Regions from separate parts of the Paraburkholderia sp. BR13444 genome, predicted to be linked through region 2. Evidence: predicted binding sites of a transcription regulator. Region 2 holds the regulator's gene; the other holds the start of a gene.
What was found. Region 2 encodes FNR, which switches genes on or off when oxygen is low (the NO sensors DNR and NnrR bind a similar motif). Its sites were predicted from a motif close to TTGATNNNNATCAA; they were not measured.
Positions count from the first base shown of each region.

Region 1 (7,665 bases), on a different contig from region 2:
GGATCGCTGCGATCACGCTAGCGTTTTCTCACACCGGCATACAGATCATGACCGCGGGCATCGCGCTGTCGTTCTTCATGAACGGCGCATTCGCCGGTGTCTACGCTTATACGCCGGAAGTGTTTCCGACCGCGGTGCGCACCACGGGCACGGGTTCGTCGTCATCGTTCGGCCGCATCGGCTCGGTCAGCGCGCCGATTCTCGTCGGGCTCGTTTATCCGCTGTTCGGCTTTCTCGGCGTGTTCGCGATGACCACGACGGTGCTGGTGATCGGCGCATGCGTGGTGTTCTTCCTCGGCATCGAAACGCGCAACCGCTCGCTCGAAGATATCGAAGCGAGCGAACTCGAACCGGCTCACGACGCGCGAGGCCAGTTGAACTCCACCCGCATGCACGGCTGAATCGCACTGCGACTCTTTACATTTCCCGATCCAAACGCGATGCAAACGATGCAAGGCAACCTGACCGAATCCGCACCGCACGATACGCAGATGCTGGATATCGCGGACCTCGAACGCCTCGCGCTGGCGATGCGCGTGAAAGGCCAGCCACTTGAGCTGTTCCGCGCGGTTCACGCGGTGGCGGCAAAGGCGATAGGCCTGAGCCTGATTACGATCATGTCCTACGATGCGCAGCGACACGAGGTCGAACGGGTCTACACGAACATGCCGGACGTCTATCCACTGGGCGGCCGCAAAAGGAAGCAAGGCACCGCCTGGGCGCGGCAGATACTCCAGGAGCTGAAGCCGTTTCGCGCCGCCACGTCGAAAGGGATTCGCGAGGCCTTCGACGATCACGCAGTGATGATAGGTATGGGTCTCGGCTCGATCCTGAACATCCCGATCGCCTATGACGGCGTGTGCATCGGTACGATGAACCTGACGCACGAGGAAGGCTGGTACACCAGCCGCCATGAAAGCATGGGCCTGCTGATCGGCGCCTTCCTTGCCCCCGCTCTCATCAAACAGGGTACGCAATCCCCCGCTTGCGTCGCGCATTCATGAAAACACCATCCGATCTGCAACACTATCAAGCCGTGCCCCATCCGGCCGTCTCGCAAGGCCGCTGGGTGCTGGTCTTCGTGCTCGGCTACCTCGCGCTGATCGCCGATGGCGCCGACGTCATGATGTACGGCCTGACCCTGTCGCGCATCAAGGACGACTTCGGGCTGACCAACGTCGAAGCGGGCGCGCTCGGTAGTCTGACCTTGCTCGGCATGGCGATCGGCGGTATCGCCGGCGGGTGGGCGAGCGATCGTCTGGGCCGCGTGCGCGTCGTCGCGTGGGCGCTCGCGCTGTTCTCACTCGGCGCGGGGATGCTCGGGTTCACGCACAGCTTCTTCGAATTCGCGGCGGTGCGCTTCATCAGTTCGCTCGGCATCGGCTGCATGGTGCTGGTCACCACGCTGGTGGCCGAATACGTGCCGACCGAGCGGCGCTCGCTGGTGCTCGGCATGCTGCAAACCGGCATTTCGGCCGGCTATATCGTCGTGATCGCGCTCAGCAGCTGGATCCTGCCGCAGTACGGCTGGCGCACGCTGTACTACGTGTCGGCCGTGCCGGTGCTGCTCGCGTTCGCGATCAAGTTCGCGGTTCCCGAACCGGCCGCATGGCTCGCGAGCCGGGCCGCCGACCGCGCGAACAAGACGCGACTCGTCGACAATCGCTACGCGCAGATTTTCCGCGACCGCCAGGCACGCACGATGTTCATTCTGTGGACCTTCGCGTCGATCTTCGTGCTGTCCGGCTTTTACGGTCTGAACAACTGGCTGCCGACGTACCTCGAGAAAGAACTGCACATCAAGTTCAGTTCGCTGACCGGCTATATGATCGGCACGTACGTGGTCGCCTTCATCGGTAAGATCTTCGCGGGCTGGCTCGGTGATCGCTGGAGCCGGCGCGGCGTGTACGTGCTCGGCTGCATCGGTGCGGCGCTGTTTCTGCCCGTGATCATTTTCTGGCACACGCGCGACAACATTTCTACGCTGATGCTTTTCTTCGGCTTTCTGTACGGCGTGCCGCTCGGCACGATCGGCACGTTCATGTCCGAGAGTTTCGCGACGTCGGTGCGGGGCACCGCGGTGGGCGGCTCGTATAACCTCGGGCGCTTCTGTTCGGGGGCGGCGCCGATCGTCATTGGTTTTATCGCGACGCAGTTCTCGATCGGACTCGGCTTTCTTGTGGTCGGCGCGGTGTTCTTTTTGAGCGGCATGACTGCATTGTTCGTTCCTGACCGGCTATACGATACGCAACAGTGAATCAATAGCGACCATGACGAGATGATGTCGTGTCAAGGAAATGCCCAGGACCCAGCGCTAAATCCTGGTCGCCGGATTACCTGGGCATCAGGATGAAGCATTACTCGTTTCCGGCAACGATGTCGGAGATGGTCCAGTTGTTCGTCGTTACGAGCACATAATCGCCATTGACGCCTAGCCATTTATGCCCGCGCGGCGGCGCATTGAGGCCGTGTCCGCGCCAGTCATCCATCATGAAATTGTAATGACGGTATTCGGCCGGCACACGTTGGCCTTTATGCCAGTCACGATGCGGAATCGACGGCATCACCTGCTGACGGCCAGTACCGGCCATCTGGCCGCCCTCGTCCTGCGGCTGCGGTCCAGCCGCAATCGCGAACGCCGACACCCCGGCAAACGACAAGGCGACGAGTTGCGCAACAAAGCGATTATTCATGTTCGAACCTCCGTGCGGTGGAAGAAAGCTCCGGGCATTCACGTGATTGACGTGAAAAGTAATCGTCCAGCTACTCGCAGATTCATTAACTCGAACTTCATTGCAGCGATCGCTGGTCTATCGAACGTAATCCTTGCAAATCGCGAGATGCCAAATTCGATATTTCAGGCCTGCCTCTAAGTCGTTAAAAAGTATAGTAAAAGGAAGTTCGACTTCAAGCCGGACCGCCTGGCTGATCAATAGTCGACCGCATCGCGAATGATCGGGCAGGTCATGCAGTGACCGCCGCCACGTCCACGGCCCAGCTCCGCACCGACGATCGTAATCACCTCGATGCCCTGCTTGCGCAAAAGCGTGTTCGTGTACGTGTTGCGGTCGTATGCATAGACGACGCCCGGCGCCGCGCACACGAGGTTCGCACCGCTATCCCACTGCGTGCGCTCGCGCTGATAGTCGCTGCCGCCCGCCTCGACTACGCGCAGATGCTTGAGCCCGAGCGCCTCGGCGACGACATCGGTGAACGGCTTGTTTTCGGCGTGCAATTCGACGCCACTCGGATGACTGCTCGGCCGATACGAATAGGTGCGCGTCTTCGCCATGAAGTCCGGGGCCACCAGCACGCAATCGCGATCGGCGAACGTGAACACTGTATCGAGGTGCATCGCCGCGCGAATCTTCGGCATCGCCGCGACGATCACGCGCTCGGCCGCGCCCTTCTTGAACAGCGTTGCCGCCAGTTGACTGATGGCCTGACGCGAAGTGCGCTCGCTCATGCCGATCAGCACGACGCCCTTGCCGATCGGCATCACGTCGCCGCCTTCCAGCGTGGCGAGACCGTGATCCTGGGTCGGATCGCCCCACCACACGTTGACCTTGCCCGCGAAGTCGGGGTGGAACTTGTAGATCGCCGTGGTCAGGATCGTCTCTTCGTGACGGGCCGGCCAGTACAGCGCATTCAGCGTGACGCCGCCATAGATCCAGCAGGTCGTGTCGCGCGTGTACAGCGTGTTCGGCAACGGCGGCAGCAGATATTCGGTACCGCCCGCCGCTTCCTTCGCAACTTCCAGCGCCTTGCCGCCGTGCGCTTCCGGGAAGTCGTGCGTGGATAGCCCGCCAATCAGCGTTTCGGCCAGCTTGCGATTGTCGAGCCCTTCCAGATAGCTTCTCAATTCATCGATAAAGCCGAGGCCGACCTGGTTCGGCACCACCTGGTTGTCCAGAATCCATTTCTTGCCTTCGTGCACCGCGACCGTTTCGGAGAGCAGATTGTGCATCTCCACCACTTCGACGCCACGGTCGCGCATCTTCGTGACGAAGTCGAAGTGGTCGCGCTTCGCGTTCTCGACCCACAGTACGTCGTCGAACAGCAGTTCATCGCAATTGCTCGGGGTAAGACGCTGATGCGCGAGCCCCGGTGCGCAGACCATCACTTTGCGCAGCTGCCCGACTTCCGAGTAGACGCCCAATTCACCCGCTTTCGCGTCCGTGTTCGCCATGATGACCTCCTGAATATCAGTGGTGACCCGCTCTGTTCAATCTGATGTCGTTAGATTGTGATCCTTCCGGTTACGAGGGCGTAGATGCCGATGATCGCGCCAATGACGATGACGGTAAAGATGAACCAATCGGAAACGATGAAAACGTTCTTGCTCTGCTCTCGTCGCGCCCAAAAATAAAGAGCTGTGCCGGGCGCGTACAGCACCGCGGCAAGCAGAATGAATTTCAGGCCGCCCGCGAAGATCATGAATGCGGTATAGATCACGGCGATCGCGGCCATGATCAGGTCGCGCCGGCGCTCGTCGGCGCGAAGGTCGTAACCGTCGCCGCGATTCGCGTTCATGCATCCGAACAGCGCGACGAGCAGGTACGGAATCAACGACATCGCGCTCGTCAGATTCAACATCAGCGCGAATGCGTCGCGCGAGAAGTACGTGCTGATGACGAGCAACTGCACCACGATGTTGGTCAGCCACAATGCATTAGCCGGCGTCTTGTTGATGTTTTCCTTGCCGAAGATCGCAGGCATGTCTTCGGTTCTCGCCGCCGAGAACAACACTTCGGCGCAGATCAACGACCAGGCCAGATAAGCGCCGAGCACCGAAATCAGCAGACCTATGCTGACGAAAACGGCGCCCCAGTGACCGACCACCGCTTCGAGCACCGCAGACATCGACGGCTGCCGCATCGCCGCAATGTCCACGCGCTCGAGCACCGCATAAGGCAGCATCGTCACGAGCACCATCAGCGAGGAGACGACGATGAAGCCGAATATCGTCGATTGCCCGACGTCGGAGCGCTTCTTTGCATAACGGGAATAAACGCTCGCCCCTTCGATGCCGATAAACACGAACACGGTGACCAGCATCGTGGCCCGCACCTGCTCGAAGATATTGCCTTCGAGACCGCCGCCGTACAGGTTGGCCTGGAACAGATCCATCCGAAAGCCGAACAACAGGATCAGAATGAACACCAGGATCGGAATGATCTTGGCGACCGTAACAATACTGTTGATGAAGGCCGCCTGCTGCACGCCTTTCAGGATCATGTAATGAAATAGCCAGATGCCGATCGAAGCAACGACGATCGCGACGACCGTATTACCGTCGCCGAACACCGGAAAAAATGCGCCGAGTGTCGACTTGATCAGCACCCAGTAAGAAACATTGCCGATACAACTGCTGATCCAGTAGCCAAATGCGGAAAGAAAGCCCGGATAGTCGCCAAAGCCCGCTCTCGCATACGCAAACACGCCGGCGTCCAGTTCTGGCTTTCTTTCCGCCAGCGTCTGAAACACGCGCGCCAGCATATACATGCCCGTGCCCGCAATCAGCCATGCGATCACGGCGCCCAGCGGACCGGTGGCATCGGCGAAGGTACGCGGTAGGGAAAATATCCCGGCTCCGACCATGCCGCCCACGACCATCCCGGTGAGTTGCATTTTTGAAAGCTTTTGTGGAGTGGACGCCATTCGGATTCCTTTTTAGTGACCCAACACGGATCTGTAATCAGATTCGAACGAAACGTGTCTCTCGGCCAATCTTGCTGTCGATCAGCCGCGTTACTCTGCAACCACCACACGAAAAGAATGGTCTGTCCGTTGACGTTTGTCAATTTATCGCCGCTCGCATCGATAAATCGCATTCAATATCGATGATTTAACAATGATGCGACGTGTCGCATCACCAACGCGGTTTTCTCGAATGATGGGGAATCGCTGAAGCGAGCTGAAAATGTAGTCGCTCAGAACTACTGATAAGCAGCTGAGCGACAGCTCGAGATGACGCGCGAAAGTCATCGATGGTCCAAGCCTGATGACGCTTTCGCTGTGGCGGGGATTGGGTCCAACTATGACTCGCGCAACTTCCTCAACGTCAGCCGCGCTTCAAGACCGCCGCCAACGCGGTTGTGCAGCGTGAGCGTCGCGTCCATCGCGAGCGCGAGTTGCCGCGCGATCGCGAGCCCCAGCCCCGTGCCGCCCGTTTGACGATTGCGCGAATCTTCGAGTCGCACGAACGGCTCGAACACCGTCTCCAGCGACTCGGCCGGAATGCCGGGACCGCGATCGAGCACCGACACGGTCGCCTCGCCATCGTGCAACGCGCCGATCTCGATATGCGCGGCGCCGGCATACCTCAGCGCGTTATCGACCAGATTGCCGACGATGCGCTTCAACGCCTGTGGACGCAACCTCAGCGACTGGCCGAACTGGCCCTGCAGCGACACTTGCTGACCGGCGTCCACGTAATCGCAGACGAGGCTATCGAACAGTGCATCGGGATCGATGCGGCGCGGCACTTCGGTCGTGCCGTGCATCGTGCGCGCATACGTGACCCCTTCCTTGACCAGCGCCTCCATTTCCTGCAGGTCCTGGCGCAGCTTCGCGGCTTCGCTGTCGTCGTCCATCGTGTCGACGCGCAGACGCATGCGCGTGATCGGCGTCTGCAGATCGTGCGAAATCGCCGCGAGAATCTGCATGCGCTCGGTCATGTACGTGGCGATCCGATCCTGCATCGCGTTGAACGCGCGCGCGGCGCGCGCCACTTCGGACGGGCCGGCTTCGGGCAGACGGTCGGCCTTCAGGTCGGGGCCGAGCGTGTCGGCCGCGACTGCGAGCTGATTGAGCGGGCGCGTCGCGAGCCGCACCGCCAGCCAGCAGCAGGCGCCGAGCACGAGCAATTGCAGCGTCAGCACGAGCGGCAGCCAGCGCGACAACGGTGCGCCGGGCATCGGCCGCAGATCGATGGTGAGCGGCGTGCCGTCGCTCAGTTTCAAGTGCACCTGCAGACGCTCGCGATCGCCTGGCACCGCGTTGACGGTCAACGGATAGCGCGTGCCGATGCCGTCGCCGATCGATTGCGCGACGCGCGCCGACAGGCTTGCATCGACCGGTGCGCCGGCCACGCCCTCGCCGAGCACGAACTCGTAGCTGCGCCGCGCAAGCCGCGGCAGCCACTGGGCGCGCTCGTCGGGCGGTAGATGATCGAGCAGCGCGACCGAGCTCGCCACTTCGCGCTCGATATAGCCCATCATGATGTTGGTCATCGTCTGGTCGCGCTCGGTCATCGTGAGCCAGAACGACAGCGCCTGCGCGAGCGCGAGCCCGACGAACAGAATCACCGCGAGCCGCGCGAACAGTGTGCGCGGCCAATGCGGCCAGCGCAGCAACGACGGTGACGCAGAAACGTTCATTGCGGATCTCCGATCGCGGTGACCGCTGCCGAAAACACATAGCCCTCGCTGCGCAGCGTCTTGATGTAGCGCGGCTCGCGCGCGCCGTCGCGCAGGCGCTGACGCAGGCGGCTCACCATCAGATCGATCGAGCGGTCGAACGGATCGGCCTGGCGTCCCTGGGTCAGGTTCAGCAGCTGGTCGCGCGTGAGCACGCGCTGCGGGTGATCGAGAAACACGCGCAACAGACGGTACTCCGCGCCGCTCAACGCCACTTCGGTGCCGTCCGCGTCGAGCAGATGGC
Region 1 is NZ_JBFPKM010000003.1:724,737-732,401, forward strand. It holds gene AB3X95_RS12345 (MFS transporter) at 1-401, shown strand, start outside; gene AB3X95_RS12350 (GAF domain-containing protein) at 441-1,004, shown strand; gene AB3X95_RS12355 (MFS transporter) at 1,001-2,257, shown strand; gene AB3X95_RS12360 (RcnB family protein) at 2,358-2,693, opposite strand; gene arcA (arginine deiminase) at 2,930-4,189, opposite strand; gene AB3X95_RS12370 (basic amino acid/polyamine antiporter) at 4,240-5,661, opposite strand; gene AB3X95_RS12375 (ATP-binding protein) at 6,039-7,382, opposite strand; gene AB3X95_RS12380 (response regulator) at 7,379-7,665, opposite strand, start outside.
Region 1: a site for FNR is predicted at 5,791-5,804, ahead of AB3X95_RS12370 (basic amino acid/polyamine antiporter). Genes of this name have one in related genera too.

Region 2 (7,665 bases):
ACACGAGCGTATCGCCGCAATCCACATGCAAAGCGCCCCATTCGGGCAACTCGAGCCCGAAATGACCTTCGCGCGACCATTGCCGCGTGTCCTTGTCGAGCCAGAGAATCGCGAAGGCCATCGGGTTGACACGATCGAACGTGTCGAGATGAACGGTCAAACGCATGACAAGTCTCCGCAATATAACTGACTGATTCTCGTAGTGGCTAAGTACCCCGCCGCGCCCGCGAGCAGATAAGCTCGGATTCCCGCAATCACGGCACGGGTCACCTATCAGGAATAAGATCAGTGTACGGGCGGCGAAACGGCCCTTATTGACCTCGATCAAACGGTTTAGGGCGGCGACCGATCGCGCGACACAATGGCACGCCTATGCTGATCTGATGAAAGCGGCGCGCAGCTCGCGATCTGCATGACGCCAGCGTGCCGCCGCCGAAGCGTCTGAAGGAGCAACCCGATGCGAGCGATGGTGTTCGACGGCAGCTCGGCGACCCTGACCGAGCGGGAAGTGCCGGATCCGCGGCCCGGCGCCGGCGAGATTCTGATCGACGTTCATGCCTGCGGCGTGTGCCGCACGGACCTGCATCTGGTCGATCGCGACCTCGAGCATCCGAAGCGGCCGGTGATTCCAGGCCACGAAATCGTCGGCGTGGTGGCCGAGTTGGGCGCGGGCGTCAGCGGTTTCAACGTGGGCGAACGGGTCGGCGTGCCGTGGGTCGGGCGCACCTGCGGTCACTGCCGCTACTGTCTGTCCGCCCGCGAAAATCTCTGTGAAGACGCCGGCTTCACCGGCTACACGATCGACGGCGGCTATGCCGAGCGCACGGTCGCCGATAGCCGCTACTGCTTCCATCTGCCGCCGCACTACAGCGATATCGAGGCCGCGCCGCTGCTGTGCGCGGGTCTAATCGGCTATCGCACGTTGAGCATGGCGGGCGACGCCGAACGGATCGGCATCTACGGTTTCGGCGCGGCCGCGCATCTCGTCGCGCAGGTCGCGCGTCACCGGCGGCGCACCGTCTATGCGTTCACGCGTCCCGGCGATCACGCGGCCCAGCAACTCGCGCTGCGCCTCGGCGCGGCATGGGCGGGCGGCAGCGACGAGGCGCCGCCCAGCGAACTCGACGCCGCGCTGCTGTTCGCGCCGGTCGGCGCACTGGTGCCGCTGGCGCTGCAGGCGGTCGCGAAGGGCGGCGTGGTGGTGTGCGGCGGGATTCATATGAGCGATATTCCGTCGTTCCCGTACGCGTTTCTGTGGGGCGAGCGGCGCGTCGTATCGGTCGCCAATCTGACCCGCGACGATGGGCTTGCGTTCATGCGCAGCGCCGCGGAGACCCGGCTCGCGATCGAGATGACCACCTACCCGTTGTGCGACGCGAACCGCGCGCTCGACGATCTGCGCCACGGCAAGCTGACCGGCGCGGCCGTGCTCGCGGTCCGCTCATGATTTGTTCGCGAGCCATGGTCGCTTGATGCAGATCAAGCCGCCCGCCGCGCCGGCGTTCATTATGTAAGCGCGCACCGTTGGGCGCCCCGTCACGGGCCGAGGCGCGGCGCGACGATCCGAGGAAAGCCGATGAACACTGCTGCCGAGCGCAACACCTTCCACCGCGTGATGATCGCGTCCGCGGGCGGCACAGGACTGGCGCTCGCCACGCATGTCGCCCGGCAGTTCGTCGCCGCGGATGCGCGCTTTCGTCTCGTCGACCGCGACCAGCACGCGGCTCACCGTCGCCGCATACGCGCGGCACGCCGCATCCGGCCAGTGCGGGCGGGCCCATTTATCTGTAGCAGGGGCGCGCCACGCGCGTTGACAAATCCAACCTCAGTGGAGAATCGGCATGTACCAACATATCCTCGTCGCGCTGGACGGCAGTAGCTTTTCGAAACGCGCGCTGAAAGAAGCGGTGAATCTCGCCGCGTTGACGAAGGCCGTCGTGCATCCGGTTTATGTAGTCGACAAGACGCCGATCTTTTCCTATGCCGGCTATTACGACCCGCTCGCGCTAGTCGAAGCATTGCGCCAGGACGGCCACTCGGTGCTCGAGGAGGCCGAGCAGGCCTGCGCCGCCGCCGACGTGCGTTGCCGGCCCGCGATGATCGAGTCGGAGAGCCTGTCCGACGACGTCGCCACGATCGTGCTGCGCCACGGCGAGGACGTCCACGCCGATCTGCTCGTGCTGGGCACGCATGGGCGACGCGGCGTGCGGCGCCTCGTGATCGGCAGCGTGGCGGAGCGGGTGCTGCGTTTCTCGACCTGTCCGGTGTTGCTGATGCGCGAGCAGATCAGCGAGGAAGCGCCCGAGAAGTAATCCGCGGTAGCGGGGCGCGGCCGCGTGGGAGCACTACACGAGCGCGTCGGCTGGTATCTGGATCGAGATCCTGAAACCATGGCCCGGCGAGCTGATGAACGATACGTTGCCGCGCAACTGCCGCACACGTTCGCGAATGCCAAGCAGCCCGAATGAATGTGTTCCCTGCGCATGATCCAGCGTGACACCCACGCCGTCATCGTCGATATCGAGCGATACGATCGGGCCCGCGCAGATCATGTCGATGCGTACGCGCCTCGCCTTGGCGTGCCGCGCGACGTTCGTCAACGCCTCCTGAACGATGCGAAACAGCGCCGTCGCCGCGAATTCGCCGCATACCGGCTCGGCCGGTTCGAGATGCACGCTCGAGCGCACGTTGTAGCGTTTCGTAAAGTCTTCGGCCAGCCAGTCGAGCGCGGCGGCGAGTCCGAGGTCGTCGAGCAGCGGGGGGCGCAGATCGGCGGCGATGCGCCGCAGCGAAGCGGCCATCCAGTCGATCTGCTGTTGCAGCTCGCGCGTTTGCGCCGCAAGCGGCTCAGTGTCGGCTTGCTTGTTCAGCTTCGCTTCGAGCAGCGCGACGCTCATTTTTAGCGCCGTCAGCCGTTGGCCGAGATCGTCGTGCAGTTCGCGTGCAATACGTTTCTGCTCGTTTTCACGGGCGATGTGCGTGTGCGTGGATACCTGACTCGCGCGTTCGAGTTCCGCAAGACGCATGCGCTCGGTCAGATCGCGCGTGACCTTGGCGAAGCCGAGCAGCGCGCCCGACGCATCGTGCACGGCGGAAACGACCGCATTAGCCCAGAAACGCGAGCCGTCGCGACGCACACGCCATCCTTCGTCCTCGGCGCGGCCTACGGCTGCGGCGGTTTCCAGTTCGCGCGCGGGCTTGCCGGCCGCGATGTCTTCCGGGGTATAGAACTTCGAGAAATGCTGGCCGATGATTTCTTCGGGCGTGTAGCCCTTGATGCGCTGTGCGCCGGGATTCCAGCTGGTGACGCGGCCGGCGGGGTCCAGCATGAAGATCGCGTAGTCCTGCACCGCCTCGACCAACATGAAATAGCGATCCTCGACGGACACGTCCGACCCCGACGCAGCACTGGTGAAGCAGGAAGACTCGCCGCTCGATAGACCCATCGCTCCTCCGGGCGGCCACGCAAGGTCGCGTACCGCAACGCACTGAGTTATATCAGTTCAGGAGCGCCTGTTCCACCCGGCATGTCCCGCGAACGAACGTGGGGCGGGCGTCGCGCCGGTGCTCAGACCCGAGACAGTCGTTCCGGATCTTCGATGCGGATCGTTTTGCCGTTCGCCTTGACGAGGTGCTCGCGCTGGAACTTCGAGAACATCCGGCTCACCGTTTCGAGCTTCATGCCCAGAAAGCAGCCGATTTCCTCGCGCGTCATGCGCAGATGAAACTCCGCGGCGGAAAAGCCGCGCGCCTTGAAGCGCTTCGACAGATTCAGCAGGAACGTCGCGACGCGCTGCTCGGCGGTCATCGTGCCGAGCAGCATCATCTGGCTCGATTCACGCACGATCTCGCCGCTCATCATCTGATAGATGTGATGCTGCATCGGTTTGATCTCGCGACAGATCGCCTCGAGCTGCGCGAACGGAATGATGCATACGACGCTATCTTCGAGCGCGATCGCATCGCAGTTCTGCTTGGCCTCGCCGATGCCGTCGAGGCCAAGCGAGTCGCCGGCAATCTGGAAGCCAGTCACGTGCTCGCGACCGTCGCGATGCATGACCACGGTTTTGAATGAGCCGGCGCGTATCGCGTAGATGCTTTGAAACTCGTCGCCCGCGCGATACAGCGCGTCGCCGCGTTTGATCGAGCGCGTCGAGCAGATCAACGCATCGAGCCTGCTCAGTTCGTCCGGTGTCAGCTCGGGCGGCATGCAGATCGCGCGCATCGCGCAGGTGGAGCAGCGCGTGACGGCGTGGCGTGCCGCCGCGGTGCTGGGCGCGACGTGGATCGGTACCACGTGCGAGGTGCGAGGCGCGTCGTGGCGGGGTTCACGGACTGCGGCAACTTGCATGATCGGCTCCTGGCGGTCAGACCCGATGCGCACGACGCGCATAGGCAATCGCTTCGATGGCGCGGCAGGCGAGCTCGAACTCCGAGGTCTTGTCGAAGAAGAAGTCGGCGCCCGCCGCTTCGCACGCGCGGCGAAACGCCGTCGCGTCATGATTGGTCAGCACGATGCTGACGATGGACGGCCGCACCCGCGCTAGCGCAGCGAGCAGCAGGAGGTCGGTCTTGCCCGAGAAGCACGGGTCCAGCACCGCGACATCGGCGCGACTCGCGACGATGTCGTCGAACGCGTGCTCGACGCCCGCCGACTCGCCCGCGATTTCGATGCCGGGAATCAGCGCGATCAGGCAAGCAAGCCGGCGCCGGACCTCGACCGCATCGTCGACGAGGAAGATTCTCGATACGGTGGCTGACGGGGCGGTGTCCATACCGACCAGTATTGGCGACCTAATCTTGGAAATATATCGGCAGCGCTTTAAGCGGTGCTAGGAGTTCAGGTGGTGGTTGTAGGAATATTCCTAGTGGGTTGCTGGCGATGTCGTCCAGCAGCGGCGCGGCGGCACCGAGCGGCGGCCCGTTGACCTGCGTCAAGCCGACTGGCGGGGCGCGCTTCACACTGTCGGTGCAAATGCGCGAGGGCACCACTTCGGGTCATGCCAGCGCTTTCAGAGGGAGTCCGACATGTATGCACGAATTCTGGTTGCACTCGACGACAGTCCCAGCGCGCAGCGCGCCTTCGCCGAGGCGCTGAAGCTCGCGAAGCTGACGGGCGCCACGCTCGAAGCCTGCTGCGTGGTGGGGCACGGCAAGTGGTCGGACAATGCCGACGTGGCTTTCGAGCCGGAACCGGCGGGCGCGGCGCAAGATTTCGCCAGCCGCGCGCTCGATGGCCCGCGCGAGCTGTTGCGCGAGGCGCAGGTGCCGGGCGGCGTGCGGGTGATCGACGCTTACGCCGAAAACGTGTCGGCGGTGCTCGCGCGCGTCGCCGACGAAATCCAGGCCGATCTGATCGTGATGGGCACGCATGGCCGCCGTGGCGTGCAGCGCTTTCTGCTCGGCAGCGTCGCGGAGTCACTGGTGCGGTCGACCGACATACCGGTGCTGATCGTGCGGCATGACGAACAAGCCCACCCTCGGCCCTGAAGCGCCGCGCAGAGCCAGTTTCTAGCGGCTCAGGAGAGTTCGCTCAGGCGTGTCCGCTGTCGGCGCTGTCCGGGGCTGGCTGGACGCGCGTCGCGCCGCTCGCCTGCGCGGGAATCATCAGCACCGGGCAACAGGCGCGGCGCAGCACGCGCTCGGCGACGCTGCCGAGCATCAGCCGTTGAAGCCCGCGGCGGCCGTGTGTGCCCATCACGATCGCATCGGCGTGCCATTCGCGCGCCGTCTCGACGATGCGATGCGCGACGTCTTCGCCGGTGGTCGCGGCTTCGACGGTGCGGGCCGTGCCCTTGACCCCGCGTGCGGTCATCCGGCTCTGCGCGTCGGCCGCGATCCGCTTGCCTTCCTCGATGAACGCGTCCTCGATCGTGGAAGGATCGAAGCCGGGCGCGTCGTAAGGGATGATGGGTACGTCGATCACGTACAGCGGCATCAGCTCGGCGCCCGATTCGGCGGCGAGGGTCAGCGCGGCGTCGAACGCGCGCGAGGCCGTGGCGCTGCCGTCGAGCGCGACGAGTAGGCGGTGAAACATGGCGGGCTCCTTAAGCGCGCACTTCAGTGCGACAACAGCACCGGCACGGTCATCGATTCGAGCATCGTGCGCGTTGCGCCGCCCAGCACGACTTCGTGCAGACGCGAATGCGCGTAGGCGCCCATCACGATCAGGTCGCAGCCGAGGTCGGCCGCCTGCGACAGCAGCGCGTCGCCGACCGGCGCGCGGTCCGCGACGCTCAGCTCGCGCACGTCGATCTTGACGCCGTGACGCGCGACGGTGAGTGCGATGTCGTCGCCGGCAGCCGTGCCCTGCGGCGGACGATCGGCCGACGAATGAACCGTCAGCAGCGTCACTTTGGCCGCGTGCGCGAGGAACGGCAGCGCGTCGTGGATCGCGCGGGTCGCTTCGCGGCTGCCGTCCCACGCGATCAGCGCGTGGCGGCCCGGCGCCGCGAAGGTGCCGCTCGACGGCACCAGCAACACCGGCCGCCCGGCCGACAGCACGATGTGCTCGACGAACTGTTCGGCGACGAACGCCTCCGGGTCGGTCGGGTCGGGCTGGCCGAGCACGATCAGATCGGCGACCCGCGCATAGGGCGGCACGACGTCGTTCGCGTAGCCGTTCGCGGCGATCCAATGGCCATCGACGTTCGCGCGCGCGAGTTCCGCGCGAAACAGCCGCTCCAGCGCGCTGGCACGCTCGTGGCGCCGGCGCTGGTGCTCCGCATAGTAGTCGGCGGTGCCGGCCATCACGAAGAACGCGTGCCGCGGCGGCACGTACGTCGAAAACAGGCCGGTCAGCGTCGCATGAAAGCGGTGTGCGAGCTGCAATGCGATCTCGAGGCGCGGATGTGCACGAACGCTCGTATCGAGGTGAACGAGAATGCTTTTGTAGCTCATCGCCAAAGCTCCGTGACAGAACGTGGGAAACGGGCGCAAGCGGGCTCGCGCCCGTCGTCAAATGGAGTCTATGGGCCCGACGGGCGAGGCTGTTGATGCAGATCAAGCGCGGGCCGCCGCGACCTCGATACGGTGGCAGACGCGCTCGACGGTTTGCAACCGCGCCTGGCAATCCTATGCTGTGCTCTGGAGGGCAGCGATGATGGCTTCCGAATTCGATGCGCCGCTCGGACGCTTCGCTTCACCATGGACCTCGACGGCATCCGGACAGCCCGAAGGCTGGTTCGATTACGCGTCGGCGTATCAGACCGCGCAAGGCGCGGCGCGCGAGTACGCGGCGCGGAGTTTCGCCGACTGGAGCAAGTCGATCGCCTTCGCTGTACAGCGCGAGGCGGAGTGGTTCGACGAGGCGAACCGCGCTTGCGCTGCGTGGTCTGCGTGGTGGCAGGCGGCGTACGGCATCGCGCCGGGAGTCGCGCCGCTCGCGGGCGGCTTGAGCGCGTGGTGGTGGAGCTCGCAGAACGCGCTGCCGTTCGCGGGCGGCGTTTAGCCGCGCGGGCCGGCAAAGCCGGCGCGCGCACCGTCAATGGCAGACACGGCAAGGAGGAGTTCAGATGGGAACGGATCGCGTGGCATTGGTCACAGGCGGGATGGGCGGTTTGGGCGCGGCGGTCAGCCGGGCGCTTCATGACGCGGGTATGACGGTCGCGGTGACGCACTCGACGCACAACGATCACGTGCCGACCTGGCTGCAGCACGAGCGCG
Region 2 is NZ_JBFPKM010000022.1:92,148-99,812, forward strand. It holds gene AB3X95_RS35975 (DUF3564 domain-containing protein) at 1-166, opposite strand, end outside; gene AB3X95_RS35980 (zinc-dependent alcohol dehydrogenase family protein) at 458-1,447, shown strand; gene AB3X95_RS35985 (hypothetical protein) at 1,442-1,720, opposite strand; gene AB3X95_RS35990 (universal stress protein) at 1,842-2,312, shown strand; gene AB3X95_RS35995 (PAS domain S-box protein) at 2,346-3,446, opposite strand; gene fnr (fumarate/nitrate reduction transcriptional regulator Fnr) at 3,569-4,351, opposite strand; gene AB3X95_RS36005 (response regulator) at 4,368-4,775, opposite strand; gene AB3X95_RS36010 (universal stress protein) at 5,029-5,490, shown strand; gene AB3X95_RS36015 (universal stress protein) at 5,534-6,037, opposite strand; gene AB3X95_RS36020 (universal stress protein) at 6,061-6,900, opposite strand; gene AB3X95_RS36025 (polyketide synthase) at 7,100-7,450, shown strand; gene phbB (acetoacetyl-CoA reductase) at 7,515-7,665, shown strand, end outside.